Regions from separate parts of the Streptosporangium sp. NPDC000396 genome, predicted to be linked through region 4. Evidence: riboswitches for the same ligand, from Rfam matches in the RefSeq annotation. Region 4 holds a riboswitch; each other region holds the start of a gene.
What was found. Region 4 has a riboswitch for cobalamin ahead of ACFY2X_RS14815 (ribonucleoside-diphosphate reductase subunit alpha). Riboswitches for the same ligand answer to the same signal wherever they lie in the genome.
Positions count from the first base shown of each region.

Region 1: linked by a shared signal. The riboswitch ahead of metE (5-methyltetrahydropteroyltriglutamate--homocysteine S-methyltransferase) and the one ahead of ACFY2X_RS14815 (ribonucleoside-diphosphate reductase subunit alpha) in region 4 are both predicted to bind cobalamin.
Region 2: linked by a shared signal. The riboswitch ahead of cobN (cobaltochelatase subunit CobN) and the one ahead of ACFY2X_RS14815 (ribonucleoside-diphosphate reductase subunit alpha) in region 4 are both predicted to bind cobalamin.
Region 3: linked by a shared signal. The riboswitch ahead of ACFY2X_RS05815 (CbtB domain-containing protein) and the one ahead of ACFY2X_RS14815 (ribonucleoside-diphosphate reductase subunit alpha) in region 4 are both predicted to bind cobalamin.

Region 1 is NZ_JBIAZA010000011.1:210,499-214,355, reverse strand. It holds gene metE (5-methyltetrahydropteroyltriglutamate--homocysteine S-methyltransferase) at 1-1,455, opposite strand, end outside; cobalamin riboswitch at 1,547-1,758, opposite strand; gene ACFY2X_RS19790 (cation:proton antiporter) at 1,922-3,268, shown strand; gene ACFY2X_RS19785 (TetR/AcrR family transcriptional regulator) at 3,353-3,857, shown strand, end outside.
Region 2 is NZ_JBIAZA010000003.1:390,720-394,576, reverse strand. It holds gene cobN (cobaltochelatase subunit CobN) at 1-1,645, opposite strand, end outside; cobalamin riboswitch at 1,759-1,955, opposite strand; gene cobG (precorrin-3B synthase) at 1,920-3,371, shown strand; gene ACFY2X_RS06750 (precorrin-8X methylmutase) at 3,368-3,857, shown strand, end outside.
Region 3 is NZ_JBIAZA010000003.1:188,413-192,269, forward strand. It holds gene ACFY2X_RS05805 (acyltransferase family protein) at 1-212, shown strand, start outside; gene dop (depupylase/deamidase Dop) at 299-1,816, shown strand; adenosylcobalamin (AdoCbl) riboswitch at 1,966-2,058, shown strand; gene ACFY2X_RS05815 (CbtB domain-containing protein) at 2,102-2,296, shown strand; gene ACFY2X_RS05820 (CbtA family protein) at 2,304-3,050, shown strand; gene ACFY2X_RS05825 (histidine phosphatase family protein) at 3,050-3,610, shown strand; gene ACFY2X_RS05830 (putative cobaltochelatase) at 3,607-3,857, shown strand, end outside.
Region 4 is NZ_JBIAZA010000008.1:81,503-85,359, reverse strand. It holds gene ACFY2X_RS14820 (Bug family tripartite tricarboxylate transporter substrate binding protein) at 35-1,051, shown strand; cobalamin riboswitch at 1,075-1,277, shown strand; gene ACFY2X_RS14815 (ribonucleoside-diphosphate reductase subunit alpha) at 1,477-3,672, shown strand; gene ACFY2X_RS14810 (ribonucleotide-diphosphate reductase subunit beta) at 3,697-3,857, shown strand, end outside.

The DNA of each region.
Region 1 (3,857 bases), on a different contig from region 4:
CCCGTCAAGCTGCTCGGCGAAGTACTGGACCATGTCGTTGCGCTCGGGCTCACCGTGGACCAGCACGTCCAGCCCGATGTCCTCCTGCAGGGCGATCACCGAGTCGATCTCGACCCGTATCGCCGCCTCGTACGTCGCCCGGTCGATCCGGCCTTCCCGCAGGTCGGCGCGGGCCCGCCGGACCGCGTCCGTCTGGGGGAACGAGCCGATCGTGGTCGTGGGCAGCGGCGGCAGTCTCAGCGCCGCCCGCTGGATCGCCGCCCGCTCGGCGTGACCGGCCCGCGCCGTACCCTCACCCAGCGCCTCCAGCCGGGCCCGGACCCGCGCGTCCACCGGAGCTCTGGCCGGTACGGCGGGCACGACCGCGTCCGGCCCCTCCCTCATCGCACGGCCGATCGCCACGACCTCCGCCACCTTCTGCCGGGCGAACGCCAGCCCCTCGGGCATCGCCGCCTCCCGCTCCAGATCGAGCGGGACGTGCAGCAGCGAGCAGGAGGTGGAGACGACCACCTCTCCGGCCAGCCCGAGCAGCGCCGCGCAGGTGGACAGCGCGTCGGGCAGCCGGGTGCGCCACACGTTGCGGCCGTTCACCACCCCGGCCACCACGGTCTTGTTCGCCAGCCCGGGAATCGAGGCCGCCGCCGTCAGGTTGCCGGGGCCGGCGACGAAGTCCAGCCCGATGGCCTCGACGCGGGTCGCCGCCAGCACGGGCAGCGCGTCGCCGATCTCGCCGAAGCAGGTGGCGACCAGCAGCCTCGGGCGATGGCTGAGCCCGCCGAGGTGGTCATAGGCGCGGGCGAGCGCCTTCAGCTCTTCGGCCGACCGGTCCGCGGCCAGCGCCGGTTCGTCGAGCTGCACTTCGGTGACTCCGGCGGTGGCCAGCCGCTCCAGCAGCTCGGCGTAGACGTCGAGCAGGTCGTCCAGGAGCCGGAGCGGCGTGAAGGAGGCCTCGGTGGACTTGGACAGCAGCAGGTAGGTGAGCGGGCCGACCAGCACCGGCCTGGTCTCGATGCCCAGGCGCCTGGCTTCGCCGTACTCCGCCAGGGGCTTTTCCCAGGCCAGCCGGAATCGCGTCTGCGGGCCCACCTCCGGCACGAGGTAGTGGTAGTTCGTGTTGAACCATTTGGTCATCTCCAGGGGGGCGATTCCCTGGGCGCCACGAGCCATGGCGAAATAGCGCTCCAGGCCGTCGAGGGCGGTGAAACGGTCGGGGATGGCGCCGACCATCACGCTGGTGTCGAGGACATGGTCGTAGAAGGAGAAGGTGTTGGAGGGGATGCCGGTCAGTCCCGCGTCGCGTAGCTCGGTCCAGGTGCGCTCGCGCAGGGCGCGGGCGGCTTCCTGAAGCCCGGTGGAGTCGATTCCGCCCGCCCAGTAGGACTCGACGGCCTTCTTCAGCTCCCGGTCGGGGCCGATCCTGGGATAGCCGAGAATGGTGGTGCGCTGGTCTCTCATGGGTCCTTTTCCCTCGTGGAACCCGGTCTCGGCGGGCATGGCGAGGTAGACCCTCTGACCCTCCCGCGAGGCCATGGACATTCCGCGCACCGGCCGGCGCGCGGGCGGTGGCAGGTATTCGGACTCGTGGGCGTCGTGTCGGTTTCCTACTGGCCGTCGCTTCCCAGGTGGTCGTTCACCCAGTGCTTGTGTGACGGCGGTCGTTCCCACTCACCGCTGCGGGGCAGTCCCGGAATCGCACCGGGTTCCCTGTTGCCTCGCCGCTCCACCGGGGAGCGGCGAACCAGCCGCACGGGCAGCATAACCCGGCTCCGGCGAAAGTGCGGAAGGCCGTGGCTCCCACTGGCAGCGCTGCGGGTGCTTCCGCCGGCAACGCCGCCGTGATCGGTTCGTGACTTGCTTCCGGGTGGGTCCCGAACGGCCAGGGGTAGATCTTTTACGAATCGCTCATCCCTGAGGGAGGATGATGCTCGTCTCGCTGGGTGCTCCCGTAGCACCGATCGCCGCCCACAACCTGCTCGTGTTCCTGCTCCAGGTGGGCCTGCTGCTCATGCTGGCACTGGTTTTCGGCCGGCTCGCCACCCGGTTCGGCATGCCCGCCGTCGTCGGCGAACTGTTCGTCGGTGTGGTCCTCGGTCCTTCCTTCCTGGCGCACGTCGCGCCGGGCATGCAGGGCTGGTTGTTCCCCGCCGTCCCCGAGCAGTTTCACCTGCTCGACGCGGTCGGCCAGATCGGCGTGCTGCTGCTGGTCGGCCTCACCGGCATCCACATGGACATGGGTCTGGTTCGGCGGCGTGGCGTCACGGCCGCCGGGGTCAGCGTCGGCGGCCTCGTCGTCCCGCTCGGGCTGGGCATCGGCGCCGGTTTCCTGCTGCCCAAGGCATTGATCCCGGACGGCACCGACACCACCGTCTTCGCGCTGTTCCTGGGCGTGGCGATGTGCGTCAGCGCGATCCCGGTCATCGCCAAGACGCTCATGGACATGAAGCTGCTGCACCGCAACATCGGCCAGCTCACGCTGACCGCCGGCATGATCGACGACGCCTTCGGCTGGTTCATGCTGTCGATCGTGAGCGCGATGGCCGTGAACGCGGTGTCCACCGGCACCGTGCTGACCTCGCTGGCCTACCTGGTCGCCATCGTCGTGTTCGCGCTCACGCTCGGCCGCCCGCTGGTCAGGGGAGTGTTACAGCTCACTGGCAAGTCGGACGAGCCGGGGCCGACCGTCGCCACCGCGGCCGTGCTCATCCTGCTCGCCGCGGCCGGGACCCACGCGCTGGGCCTGGAGGCGGTCTTCGGAGCGTTCGTCTGCGGCATCCTCATCGGCAGCGCGGGCAGGGTCGCCCCGTCCAGGCTCGCCCCGCTGCGCACGGTCGTGCTGTCGGGGTTCGCGCCGATCTTCTTCGCCACCGCGGGCCTGCGGATGGACCTGACGGCGCTGGCCAGGCCCGAGGTGTTGCTCGCCGGGCTCGCCGTACTGGCCATCGCGATCATCGGGAAGTTCCTCGGCGCCTACGCCGGGGCGCGGCTGAGCAGGCTCAACAGGTGGGAGGCGCTCGCGCTCGGCGCCGGGCTCAACGCCCGCGGCGTGATCGAGGTCGTGGTCGCCATGGTCGGCCTGCGGCTGGGCATCCTCAGCGTCGAGGCGTACACCATCGTGGTGCTCGTCGCGATCGTGACCTCGCTGATGGCCCCGCCGATCCTGCGGATCGCCATGGCCAGGGTGGAGCAGACCGCCGAGGAGGAGATCCGCGAGTCCGAGCACCAGGCCTGGACCAGGCAACCGGTGGGCGGGACCGAGCCGATCCTGTAGTCCTCCTGTTCCGCCACCGGGCATGGTGAGCGGCCGGTGGAGGACATTTGCCTGAGTGAGTGCTCACTCATGATAATCGGCACCATGACCGAGACCTCTGGCCGACGCCGCGCTCCGGCGATGGACCCTGACCAGCGCCGCGCGATGATCGTGGCGGCGGCTCTGCCTCTGGTCATCGAGTACGGAGCGTCGGTGACCACCGCGAAGATCGCCCGAGCCGCGGGCATCGGCGAAGGCACCATCTTCCGCGTGTTCCCCGACAAGGAGGCCCTGCTCGCCGCCTGCCTGGCCGAAGCCCTGCGGCCCGACGACACGATCGCCTATCTGGCCTCGATCTCGCTGGACCAGCCCCTGTCCGCCCGCCTGGCCGAGGCGGCCGAGGCGATGCGCGGCTACCTGACCCGGATGGGTGCGGTGGCGGGAGCCCTCCACGGCTTGGGGGGAGCGGGGCGGCCCGGCCGCCCACAGCCCGGAAGGCCCGGGGAGGGCGGCCCGCTCCCGGACCGGGAGGCCGGGCTGGCCGCGCCACGGGCCGCCCTGGCCGCCCTGTTCGAGCCCGAGCGCGAGGATCTCAGGCTCGCCCCCGAGC
Region 2 (3,857 bases), on a different contig from region 4:
AGGGATAGATCAGCGGCAGGTCGCCGAGCGCGGCGTCGGGGCCGCAGGAGGCGGACAGCCCCGCGGACTTGCCGGGCAGCCACTCCAGGTTGCCGTGCTTGCCCACGTGCACCACGGCGTGCGCGCCGAAGTCGTCGGCCAGCCAGCGGTAGGCCGCCAGGTAGTGATGGCTGGGCGGCAGATCGGGGTCGTGGTAGATGGCGATGGGGTTCTCGCCGAACCCGCGCGGCGGCTGCACCATGACCACGACGTTTCCGGCGCGCAGCGCGGCCAGCACGATCTCGCCGTCCGGGTCCTGCGACCTGTCCACGAACAGCTCGCCCGGCGCGGGGCCCCAGTGCTCCTCCATTCCGGCTCGCAGGTCCGCCGGCAGCGTGCCGTACCACTCGGCGTACCGGCTCGCCGCGACGCGGACCGGGTTGGCGGCCAGTTGCTCCTCGGTGAGCCACTCCTGGTCCTGCCCGCCCGCCGCGATGAGCGCGTGGATCAGCGCGTCGCCGTCCTGCTCGGCCACGCCCGGCAGCTCGCCCTCTGCGCCGATGTCGTAACCGTGCTCGCGCAGGGCGGCCAGCAGCCTGACGAGGCTCGCGGGGGTGTCCAGGCCGACGGCGTTGCCGATCCGGGAATGCTTGGTGGGATAGGCCGAGAGCATCAGCACGATCCGCCGCTCGCCGGCCGGGACGTGCCGGAGCACGGCGTGCCGTACCGCGATGCCGGCCACGCGCGCAGCGCGCTCCGGGTCGGCCGCGTAGACGGTCAGCCCGTCCTCGTCGATCTCCTTGAAGGAGAACGGGACCGTGATGATCCGCCCGTCGAACTCGGGGATCGCGACCTGGGTGGCCGCGTCGAGCGGGGACAGGCCGTCGTCGTTGTCCTCCCAGGACGCCCGGCTGCTCGTCAGGCACAGACCCTGCAGGATCGGCACGTCCAGCTCGGCGAGCGCGCCGACGTCCCAGGCCTCGTCGTCCTCGCCCGCCGACGCGGTGGCCGGCCGGGTGCCACCGGCCGCGAGCACGGTCACCACCAGGGCGTCCACAGCGCGCAGGGTCTCCAGCAGGCCGGGCTCCGCGCTGCGCAGGGAGGCGCAGTAGACGGGCAGAGCCCGGCCGCCCGCGTCCTCGACGGCCGAGCAGAGGGTCTCGACGAAGGCGGTGTTCCCCGCGACATGGTGTGCCCGGTAGTAGAGCACCCCGACGACCGGGCCGTCCTCGCGGCGGGCCTGGCGTTCCAGCACGCCCCAGGCGGGGGTGGGGGCGGGCGCGGCGAACCCGTGTCCGGTCAGCAGCAGGGTGTCGGACAGGAAGCGGTGGAGCTCGGCGAGGTTGGCCGGTCCGCCGTGCGCGAGGTAGGCGTGCGCTTCGGCGCAGACGCCGCCGGGCACGGTGGACAGTTCCATCAGCTCGGCGTCCGGCGCCTGCTCGCCGCCGAGGACGACGACGGGGCGGGGCCCGGCGAGCAGGGCGTCCAGGCCCTCCTCCCAGGCGCGGCGCCCGCCGAGCAGCCGGACCACGACCAGGTCGGCGCCCTCCGTCAGGGACGGCAGATCTTCGGCGGTGAGCCGGGCGGGGTTGCCCAGCCGGTAGTCCGCGCCGCTCGCGCGGGCGCTGAGCAGGTCGGTGTCCGAGGTCGAGAGCAGGAGGATCACGCGCCACGCTCCACGGGAAGCGAGGCGGTACGGCCCAGCGGTGCCGCGGGGGCGCAGGGGAACGGCGAAAAGCGCAACAGAGCTTCCTCCCTCGGGGTCCTCGCCCCGGGTCGTCGTCGGCCACGACGGCTGGAGTCTCCTGGCTCCCGGATCGGTGCTCCCCCCGGCCTTCCCGTCCGTCGCCGGACAGTGGCCTGGGTGGGGTTCGCTCCCCGGTTACAGTGGCGGGACCGCGCCGGATTCACACCGGCTTCCTCCCTGTGCCGTCGCCACGATGAGACTACGGCAGCCCGGCTCTTTGCAAGAAACTGGAGTTAACATCCTCAGCGTGGTCACAGGCGACTCTTTCGGACGATCGCGCTCAGACGCATGTCCGGGGGCACTTCAGGTGCACGCCGCCGCCGACGGCGGCCTGGCGCGGATCAGGATTCCCGGCGGCCGGTTGACCGCCTCCCAGCTGCGCGACCTCGCCGAGGCCGCCACCGTCTGCGGGAGCGGCGTCATCGAGCTGACCTCCCGCGCGAACGTCCAGATCCGCGGCCTCGCCACCGGCCCCGGTCCGGCGGGCGGCCCGGGAGGCGTGGACGCGTTCGCGAGCCGGATGGCCGCGGCGGGGCTGCTGCCGTCGCCCACCCACGAGAAAGTCCGCAACATCCTCGCCTCCCCGCTGACCGGGCTCGACGGCGACGGGCTTCTCGACGTCACCCCCCTGGTCGCCGAACTGGACCGGCGCCTGTGCGCCCGGCCCGCCCTCGCCGCCCTCTCGGGGCGGTTCATGTTCGCCCTCGACGACGGCCGGGGGGACGTGGCCGGGCTCGGCGCCGACGCCTGCCTCCTGCCGGCAGGCCCGGAGGAGGCCGCCGTCATCCTCGCGGGCACCGACAGCGGCCTGCGCGTGCCGGCGGTCTCGATGGTGCCCGCCCTGCTCGCCGCCGCCGAGGCGTTCCTCGCGGAGTCGTCCGCCCAGGGAACCGGCGCCTGGCGGATCGGCGAGCTGGCCGACGGTCCCGCACGGGTCGCGGCCCGGGCCGGCGCCATGCTCGCCTCCGCCGCCCCGGCCGTCGGCGTCGGTCAGACCCGCGCCACGACCGCGCCCGCCGATCCCGCCGCCCCCGCGCCGGTGCCGTCCCGCGCCGCGCTCACGTCCTCCGACCGCGTACGGCTTCGCCCCGTCACGCTCGGCCCGGTAGGCGTCATCGAACGATCGCGCACCACCACCGGCCCAGAGGTCGCCCTCGGGGTCGCGATACCCCTCGGGCGGCTGACCTCCGCCCAGGCGGAACTGCTCGCCCGCCTGGCCTCCTCCGGCTCCGGCGAGGTACGGCTGACGCCGTGGCGGGGCGTGGTCCTGCCCGGTCTGGCCCGTGCCGAAGTCTCCCGGGCGATCGGCCTGCTGGCGGACGCGGGCCTGGTCACCGACCCCGCCTCGCCGTGGATCGGCGTGACGGCCTGCACCGGCCGCCCCGGCTGCGCCAGGTCGCTGGCCGACGTGCAGGCCGACGCGGCCCGTGCCGTCGCCCCGCGTGTGGCGGATTCCCCGCGCACCGGTACGCTCCCCGTGCACTGGGCGGGCTGCGAACGGCGCTGCGGCCGTCCCCGGGGGCGAGTCGCCGACGTGGTCGCCACCGGCGACGGCTACCGCGTGGACCTGGACGGCCGCGGCGTGACCTGTGCGGGCATCGAAGAGACCACGGCCGCGTTGACGGCCGTCAGAGGAGGAACGTGATCGACTACGTCCGCGACGGCGCGGAGATCTACCGCCGTTCCTTCGCCACCATCCGCGCCGAGGCCGACCTGGGAGGTCTGCCCGCGGATGTCGCCCAGGTGGCGGTCCGCATGATCCACTCCTGCGGGATGGTCGACCTGGTCACCGACCTCGGATGGTCACCCGGCGTGGTCGCCTCGGCGCGCGCGGCCCTGCGCGCGGGCGCGCCGGTGCTGTGCGACGCGATGATGGTCGCCTCCGGGGTGACCCGCCGCCGGCTGCCCGCCGGCAACGAGGTGATCTGCACGCTGGGCGAGCCGGGCGTGCCGGAGCTCGCCGAGCGGCTGGGCACCACCCGCAGCGCCGCGGCGCTGGAGCTGTGGCGCGACCGGCTGGAGGGATCCGTGGTCGCGATCGGCAACGCGCCGACCGCGCTGTTCCGGCTGCTGGAGATGGTCGAGGAGGGCGCCGGGCGGCCGGCCGCCGTGCTCGGGATCCCGGTCGGCT
Region 3 (3,857 bases), on a different contig from region 4:
TCATTCCCGCCCTGCGGGACTCGCTGCCGCCCTGGCTGACCGCCGTGGTCACCATCCTGGCCGCGATGATTTTCTCCTATGGGGTTTACCGGTTCATCGAACGGCCGGTTCAGGATTTCGTCAAGGTCAGGCGACGTCGGAAGGCCGCACCCCCGCCCCCGGCGCCCTCCGGGACGTCCTTCGCGGCGGGCGAAAAGGCTTCGTTGCCATAACTGTCTGGTCACCGGGCATAGTGAAGGGTCTAGGGTCGGGGATATATACGGCGGAGAAGACAGTCCCGGATGAACAGAGGGTGCGCATGACGGTACGGCGGGTGATGGGCATCGAGACCGAATACGGTATCTCCGTGCCCGGACAGCCGGGGGCCAACGCGATGGTGACCTCCTCGCAAGTCGTCAACGCCTACCTGGCCGCGTCGGCGGCCAGGGCTCGGCGGGCGCGGTGGGACTTCGAAGAGGAGAACCCCCTGCGTGACGCACGGGGCTTCGACCTGTCCAGGGAGATGGCCGATCAGAGCCAGCTCACGGACGAGGATCTGGGCCTGGCCAACGTGATCCTTACCAACGGTGCTCGGCTGTATGTGGATCACGCCCATCCCGAATACTCCACTCCCGAGTGCACCAACCCGCGGGCCGCGGTGATCTGGGACAAGGCGGGGGAGCGGGTCATGCACGACGCCGCGGTCCGCGCCTCGGCGGTCCCGTCCAACGCCCCGATCCAGCTCTACAAGAACAACACCGACAACAAGGGCGCCTCCTACGGCTGTCACGAGAACTACCTGATGAGGCGGGCCACGCCGTTCGCCGACATCGTCAGATACCTGACGCCGTTCTTCGTCTCCCGGCAGGTGGTCACCGGCGCGGGAAAGGTCGGCATCGGCCAGGACTCGCGCGGCGAGGGCTTCCAGATCAGCCAGCGAGCCGACTTCTTCGAGGTCGAGGTGGGCCTGGAGACCACGCTCAAGCGGCCGATCATCAACACTCGCGACGAGCCCCACGCCGACCCGGAGAAATACCGTCGCCTGCACGTCATCATCGGCGACGCCAACATGTCGGAGATCTCCACCTACCTGAAGCTGGGCTCCACCGCGCTGATCCTCGCCATGATCGAGGACGGCTACTTCACCCGTGATCTCGCCGTGGACAATCCCGTCCAGGCGCTGCGCGCGGTCTCCCACGACCCGACGCTCAGATACGAGATCCCGATGCGCGACGGCCGCAAGCTCACGGCCGTCCAGCTCCAGATGGAGTATCTGGAGCTGGCCCGCAAGTACGCCGAGGAGCGCAGCGGCAACGGCGTGGACGAGCTCACCAAGGACGTCCTGGACCGCTGGGAGTCGGTTCTCACCCGGCTGGCCGAGGACCCGATGCAGCTCTCCCGGGAGCTCGACTGGGTGGCCAAGCTGGAGCTGCTGGAGGGCTACCGCTCCCGTGACGGCCTCGCCTGGTCCCACCCGCGCCTGCAGCTCGTGGATCTGCAGTACTCCGACATCCGTCCCGACCGCGGCCTGTACAACCGGCTGGTCGCCCGGGGCCGGATGCAGCGCCTGGTCACCGAGGAGGAGGTGCAGCGGGCCATCGAGGCCCCGCCCAGCGACACGCGCGCCTACTTCCGCGGCCGTTGCCTGAGCCAGTTCAGCGAATCGGTCGCGGCCGCCTCCTGGGACTCGGTCATCTTCGACATCCCCGGCCGCGAGTCCCTGCAGCGCGTCCCGACCCTGGAGCCGTTGCGCGGCACCAGGGCCCATGTGGGCGAGCTGTTCGACCGCTGCCGCACGGCGTCGGATCTGGTGGCCGCCCTCACCGGCGAGCAGTGACCGCCCGCTCGCGGAGTGGCGGCCCGGGCCGGGCCGCCACTCCGCGAGTTATTTCCGGATAAAAGGCGCAAATGGTGCATTTCGGCAGTCTATTGTTGGTTGTCTGGATTGACGAGGGATAAGCAGCCGGGGTACGTTCCGGGTGTTTTGTGGCGGTGCGAGGGAAGTCCGGTGAGATTCCGGTGCGGTCGCGCCACTGTAACCGGCCCCAAAAGCCGGAAGCCAGGTCACTCGACCGCCACCGGCCTTACGAAAAGGGACGCGTAAATCCCGAAGGAGGTGGCTGTGAGCCAGATCTCGGCTCCGCAGACCCAGTCCATCCCGTGGACTTCTCTCACCCGCTGGCTGATCGCCGTACCGGTGCTCCTGCTCGTCGCCTACCTGGTCGCCTTCGACCAGGGCGCGATCTCGCAGACCGGGAACTACCTGCACGAACTCATGCACGACGGGCGTCACCTGCTCGGCGTCCCGTGCCACTGAGCCGCACGTGATCGTCAAACTCCTCGTCCGGGGCATGCTCGTCGGGCTGATCGCCGGGCTGCTCGCGGCCGCCTTCGCCTACACCGTGGGCGAGCCGCGCATCGACCAGGCCATCGCGCTGGAGGAGGCGGCCGCGGCCGCCTCCCCAGCCGGATCCCACTCCCACGAGGCGGCCGAGCCCGCCGAGCACTCCCACGACGACGGCGAGGAACTGGTCAGCAGGAACGGCCAGCGGTTCGGGCTCTTCCTCGCCCTCGCCCTGTACGGCCTGGCCGTCGGCGGCCTGTTCGCCCTCGCGTACGCGGCCGTGCGCGGCCGGGTCGGGCCCGCGTCGGAACCGGCGCTCGCGATCACTCTCGCGGCCGCCGCGTTCACCGCGATCGTTCTCGTCCCCTTCGTCAAATATCCCGCCAACCCGCCCGCCGTCGGTGACCCCGAGACGATCGACCAGCGCACCGTGCTCTACCTGGTCGCCGTGGCCATCGGGATCCTCGCCGTCGCCGCGGGCACGGCCACCTACCGTTACGTCTCCCAGAGCGAGCCATGGCTGCGCTGGCTGGCCGCGGGCGCCGCGGTGCTGGTGCCGGTGGCGGCGGCCTGGATCCTCCTGCCGAAGATCAACGAGGTGCCCAAGGGCTTCCCCGCGGACCTTCTGTGGGACTTCCGGATCGCCTCCATAGGCACGCAGGCGGTGTTCTGGCTCGGCGTCGGCGCGCTGTTCGCCTTCGCCGCGCGCAAACGCAGCCCGGTGTGATGCTCCCCTCGGGGGTCACCCGCCTGCTGCTGGTCTGTCACGCCTCGACGCCGGCGACGGCGCGGGCCGTGTTCCCGGGCGACGAACCGCTCGACGAACCCGGCCTGCGCCGGGCCGCCGCCCTGGCCCCGCAGTTCGGCCCCGGCTCGGCGGCCTGCGCCGCCGAGCTGCGCTGTGTCCAGACGGCCGAGGCCCTCGGCCTGCGGGCCGACCCCGACCCGCTGCTCGCCGACTGCGACTACGGGCGCTGGAGGGGCAGGACGCTCGGCGAGGTCGAGGCGGCCGAGCCCGAAGGCCTCGCCGCCTGGCTCACCGACCCCGCCGCCGCACCCCACGGGGGAGAGTCGATCACCGATCTCCTCGGCCGGGTGTCCGGCTGGCTGTCCCGCCGGGCTCCCGGCAGGCTCGTCGCGGTCACCCATCCCCCGGTCATCCGCGCCGCGGTCGTCCACGCGCTCGGCGCGCCCGCCCAGGCGTTCTGGCGTGTCGACGTCGCGCCGCTGGCCCGCGTCGCGCTCACCGGCCGGGACGGGCGCTGGCGGTTGAGCTACCCCGCATGACGACATTCAAGGAGATCCCGAAGGTGCGTGACCCGCGTTATCCCTTCACCGCGATCGTGGGATCGGAGGACCTGAAGCTCGCGCTCCTCCTCAACGCCGTGTCCCCCCGCGTCGGCGGAGTGCTGGTCCGGGGGGAGAAGGGCACCGCGAAGTCCACGATCGTGCGGGCACTGGCGGCGCTCCTGCCACCCGTCGAGGTGGTGCACGGTTGCCGTTTCTCCTGTGACCCCGCCGCGCCGGACCCCGA
Region 4 (3,857 bases):
TAGGGTATTGGGGGTTCTTGGGGGGAGGGCGCTTATGCACCGCAGGCGATTCCTCTCGCTCGCCGCGGGGCTCGCGGTCGCCGGCGGCTGTGGCAGGGTGGGCGGCACCGGCGCGCCGGTCATGAACCGGTTGACCATCGTCGCGCCCGCGGCCCGCGGGCAGGGCTGGGACCAGGCCGCCCGCGCGCTGGCCGCGGTCCTGGTCGCGGAGGGGCTGGCCCGGATGGTCGAGGTGAGCAACTATCCGGGAGGCCTGGGCTCGGCCGCCCTGGGGGCGTTCGTCACGGCCCGCGGCCCGTTCGTACGCGAAGGCAGGCTGCTCCTCACCGGAATGCCGATGGTGGCGGGGGCGGAGATCGCCAACGCCGCCTCGGTGGTGAAGTCCACCACACCCCTGGCCCGGCTGGTCGGCGACTGGGCGGTCCTGGCCGTCCCGGTCAAGTCCCGGCTGCGCTCCTTCGAGGACTTCGCCGCGGTGCTTCGCCGGAACCCGGCCGGGCTGGTGGTGGGAGGCCGCCTGGAGGGTGGTTCCGACCACGTGCTCTACGGCATGATCGGCAAATGCCTGGGGGTGGACGCCCGGCTGCTGGACTACGCCGCGTACTCCGGCTGGCCGGAGGCCTTCGAGGCGGTCCACGACGGTCGCGTGGCCGCGCTCCTGGGGTCCGCCCGCTCCTTCATGCCCGAGATCGCCGCCGGCCGCCTGCGGCCGCTGGTGGTCTCCTCCGCCGAGCGGATCGAGGGGATCGACGCGCCGACGCTGATGGAGCTGGACGTCCGGCTGGAGTACACCGACTGGTGCGGGGTGCTCGGCCCGCGCGGCATGAGCCGGGAGGACCGGGACGCGGCCGTCGCCCTGTGCGACCGCATCGACGGTTCGCCGCGCTGGCGGGCCCTGTGCGCGGCCAACGGCTGGAACCGGGTCTACCTGAGCGGGGACGATTTCCGCCAGTGGCTCACCACCGAGACCGGCCGCACCCGGGGAGTTCTCGGTGAACTCGGACTACTGAGTGCTACCGCCACAAGCTATCGCCACAAGCTGTTGGGGTAGTTGCGTCGGGCGGCACTAGATGTAGGATCCTGCTCGTCGCTGGTTCGCCCCGCAGGGGGCGAGGCAAGAGGGAACCCGGTGGGAATCCGGGGCTGCCCCGCAGCGGTGAGCGGGAACGACCGCCGTCATGAGAGCACTGGGTGCACCTTGCCCGGGAAGCGACGGCCAGTAGGCGTGTGCGAGGCGCCCGCGAGCCCGAAGACCTGCCGGTGACATGTGGGAGAGGGAGCCGAGCCGGGCACCGAGGGACGCGTGGAGCGGCCCGAAGCGTGCGAGGCGAGGCGGGCTCGACCACGAACACTGTCCAGGGCCTCGAGGGAGGGTTCGCGGGACGAGGCGGTCCGGCGTGCCCGGAATCGCTTCAGACGCGTGCGCCCTTCTGGCGGGAAGCCGTATGGGGAATTCGAGCACGCGAGGGGTAGTACGTGACACTGACCTTGGTCGGGGACGCCAAGGAGGCCGGGAGCGACCTGGCCGACCGCCGGTTGGCCATCGAGGAGGCCGCCGCCCGGGTCATCACCGACCCGGAGAACTCCAAGATCGCTGCCGGGCTGCTGGCCGAGCTGATCGCCGACGAGGCCGCCGGACACGGAGTCCGGACCTTCTCCGAGTCCATCGCCGCGACCCACGCGGCCGGGCTGGTCCAGGAGGGGCTGGCCGCCTTCGTGGCCGCCCACGCCGAGGCACTGGACGCGCTGGTGGCCCAGGACGCCGACGGCAGGTTCGAGTATTTCGGGCTGCGCACGGTCTACGACCGCTACCTGCTGCGGCACCCCGAGACCCGCAAGGTCCTGGAGCGCCCGCAGCACTTCTTCCTCCGGGTGGCCTGCGGCCTGTCGGAGACGGTCGAGGAGGCCGCGGAGCTCTACGAGCTCATGGCCACCCTGTCCTACCTGCCCAGCTCGCCCACCCTGTTCAACTCCGGCTCGCGCAGGCCCCAGCTGTCCTCCTGCTTCCTGCTCGACTCTCCCCGGGACGAGCTGGAGGCCATCTACGAGCGCTACGGGCAGGTCGCGCGGCTGTCCAAGTACGCCGGGGGGATCGGCATCGCCTGGACCCGGGTCCGCTCGCGTGGTTCGTTGATCCGGGGCACCAACGGCCACTCCAACGGCATCGTGCCCTGGCTGCGCACGCTGGACTCCAGCGTCGCCGCGGTCAACCAGGGCGGCCGCCGTAAGGGCGCGGCCTGCGTCTATCTGGAGACCTGGCACGCCGACATCGAGGAGTTCCTGGAGCTGCGGGACAACACCGGGGAGGAGGCCCGCCGTACGCACAACCTGAACCTGGCCAACTGGATCCCCGACGAGTTCATGCGCCGGGTCGAGGCCGACGCCGTGTGGTCGCTGCTCGACCCCAAGGAGGTCCCGCACCTCACCGACCTGTACGGCGCCGCCTTCGACGAGGCCTACCGGGCCGCCGAGGCCGAGGGCCGGTTCGTCAAGCAGGTCCCGGCCCGGGTCCTGTACGGCCGGATGATGCGCACCCTCGCCCAGACCGGCAACGGCTGGATGACCTTCAAGGACGCGGCCAACCGGACCTCCAACCAGACGGCCCGCCCCGAGAACGTCATTCACCTGTCCAATCTCTGCACCGAGATCCTCGAGGTCACCAACGACGCCGAGACCGCCGTCTGCAACCTCGGCTCGATCAACCTCGCCGCCCACCTGACCGGTCAGGAGGTCGACTGGGTACGGCTGCGCCGGACCGTCCGCACCGCCGTGCGGTTCCTGGACCGGACCATCGACCTGGGCTTCTACCCGACCCCCGAGGCCGAGACCGCCAACCGCAGGTGGCGGCCGATCGGGCTGGGCGTGATGGGCCTGGCGGACGTGTTCTTCACGCTGCGGCTGCCCTTCGACTCGCCCGAGGCGCTGGAGCTGTCCACCCGGATCTCCGAGGAGATCGCGCTGGCCGCCTACGGCACCTCTTCGGACCTGGCCGTGGAGCGGGGCCGTCACCCCTCCTACGACGAGACCCGGGCCGCCGGCGGCGTGCTGCACCCGGACCACTACGGGGCCGGGCGGTCGCCGGAGTGGGCGGCGCTCAGGGAGCGGATCGCGCGGACCGGCCTGCGCAACTCGCTGATGATCGCGATCGCGCCCACGGCCACCATCGCCTCCATCGCGGGCTGTTACGAGTGCATCGAGCCCCAGGTCTCCAACGTCTTCAAGCGCGAGACCCTGTCGGGGGAGTTCCTCCAGGTGAACCGCTACCTGGTCCGTGACCTTTCGGCCCGGGGCCTGTGGACCCCGCAGATCCGGGACGCGATCAAGCGGGCCGACGGCTCCGTTCAGGACGTTCCCGGCATGCCGGAGGACCTGAAGGCGCTCTACCGGACCGCCTGGGAGCTGCCGCAGAAGGCGCTGATCGACCTGGCCGCGGCGCGCACGCCGTACATCGACCAGTCCCAGTCGCTGAACCTCTTCATGGCCACGCCGACCATCGGCAAGCTCTCCTCGATGTACGCCTACGCCTGGAAGTCCGGCCTGAAGACCACCTACTACCTGCGGTCCCGGCCGGCCACCCGGATCGCCCAGACGACCGTCTCGCAGGCGGTGCCGGAGCCGGACGCCGTCGCGTGCTCCCTGGAGAACCCCGAATACTGCGACGCCTGCCAGTAGGCGTCTCCCGAAAGGCTTTCCCCGATGCTGCTCGACCCTGGAATGGACCTCACGCTGCGGCCCATGCGCTACCCGGAGTTCTACGAACGCTACCGGGCCGCGATCCGCAACACCTGGACCGTCGAGGAGGTGGACCTCAACTCCGACCTGGCGGACCTGGCCAAGATGACGCCGGAGGAGCGCCA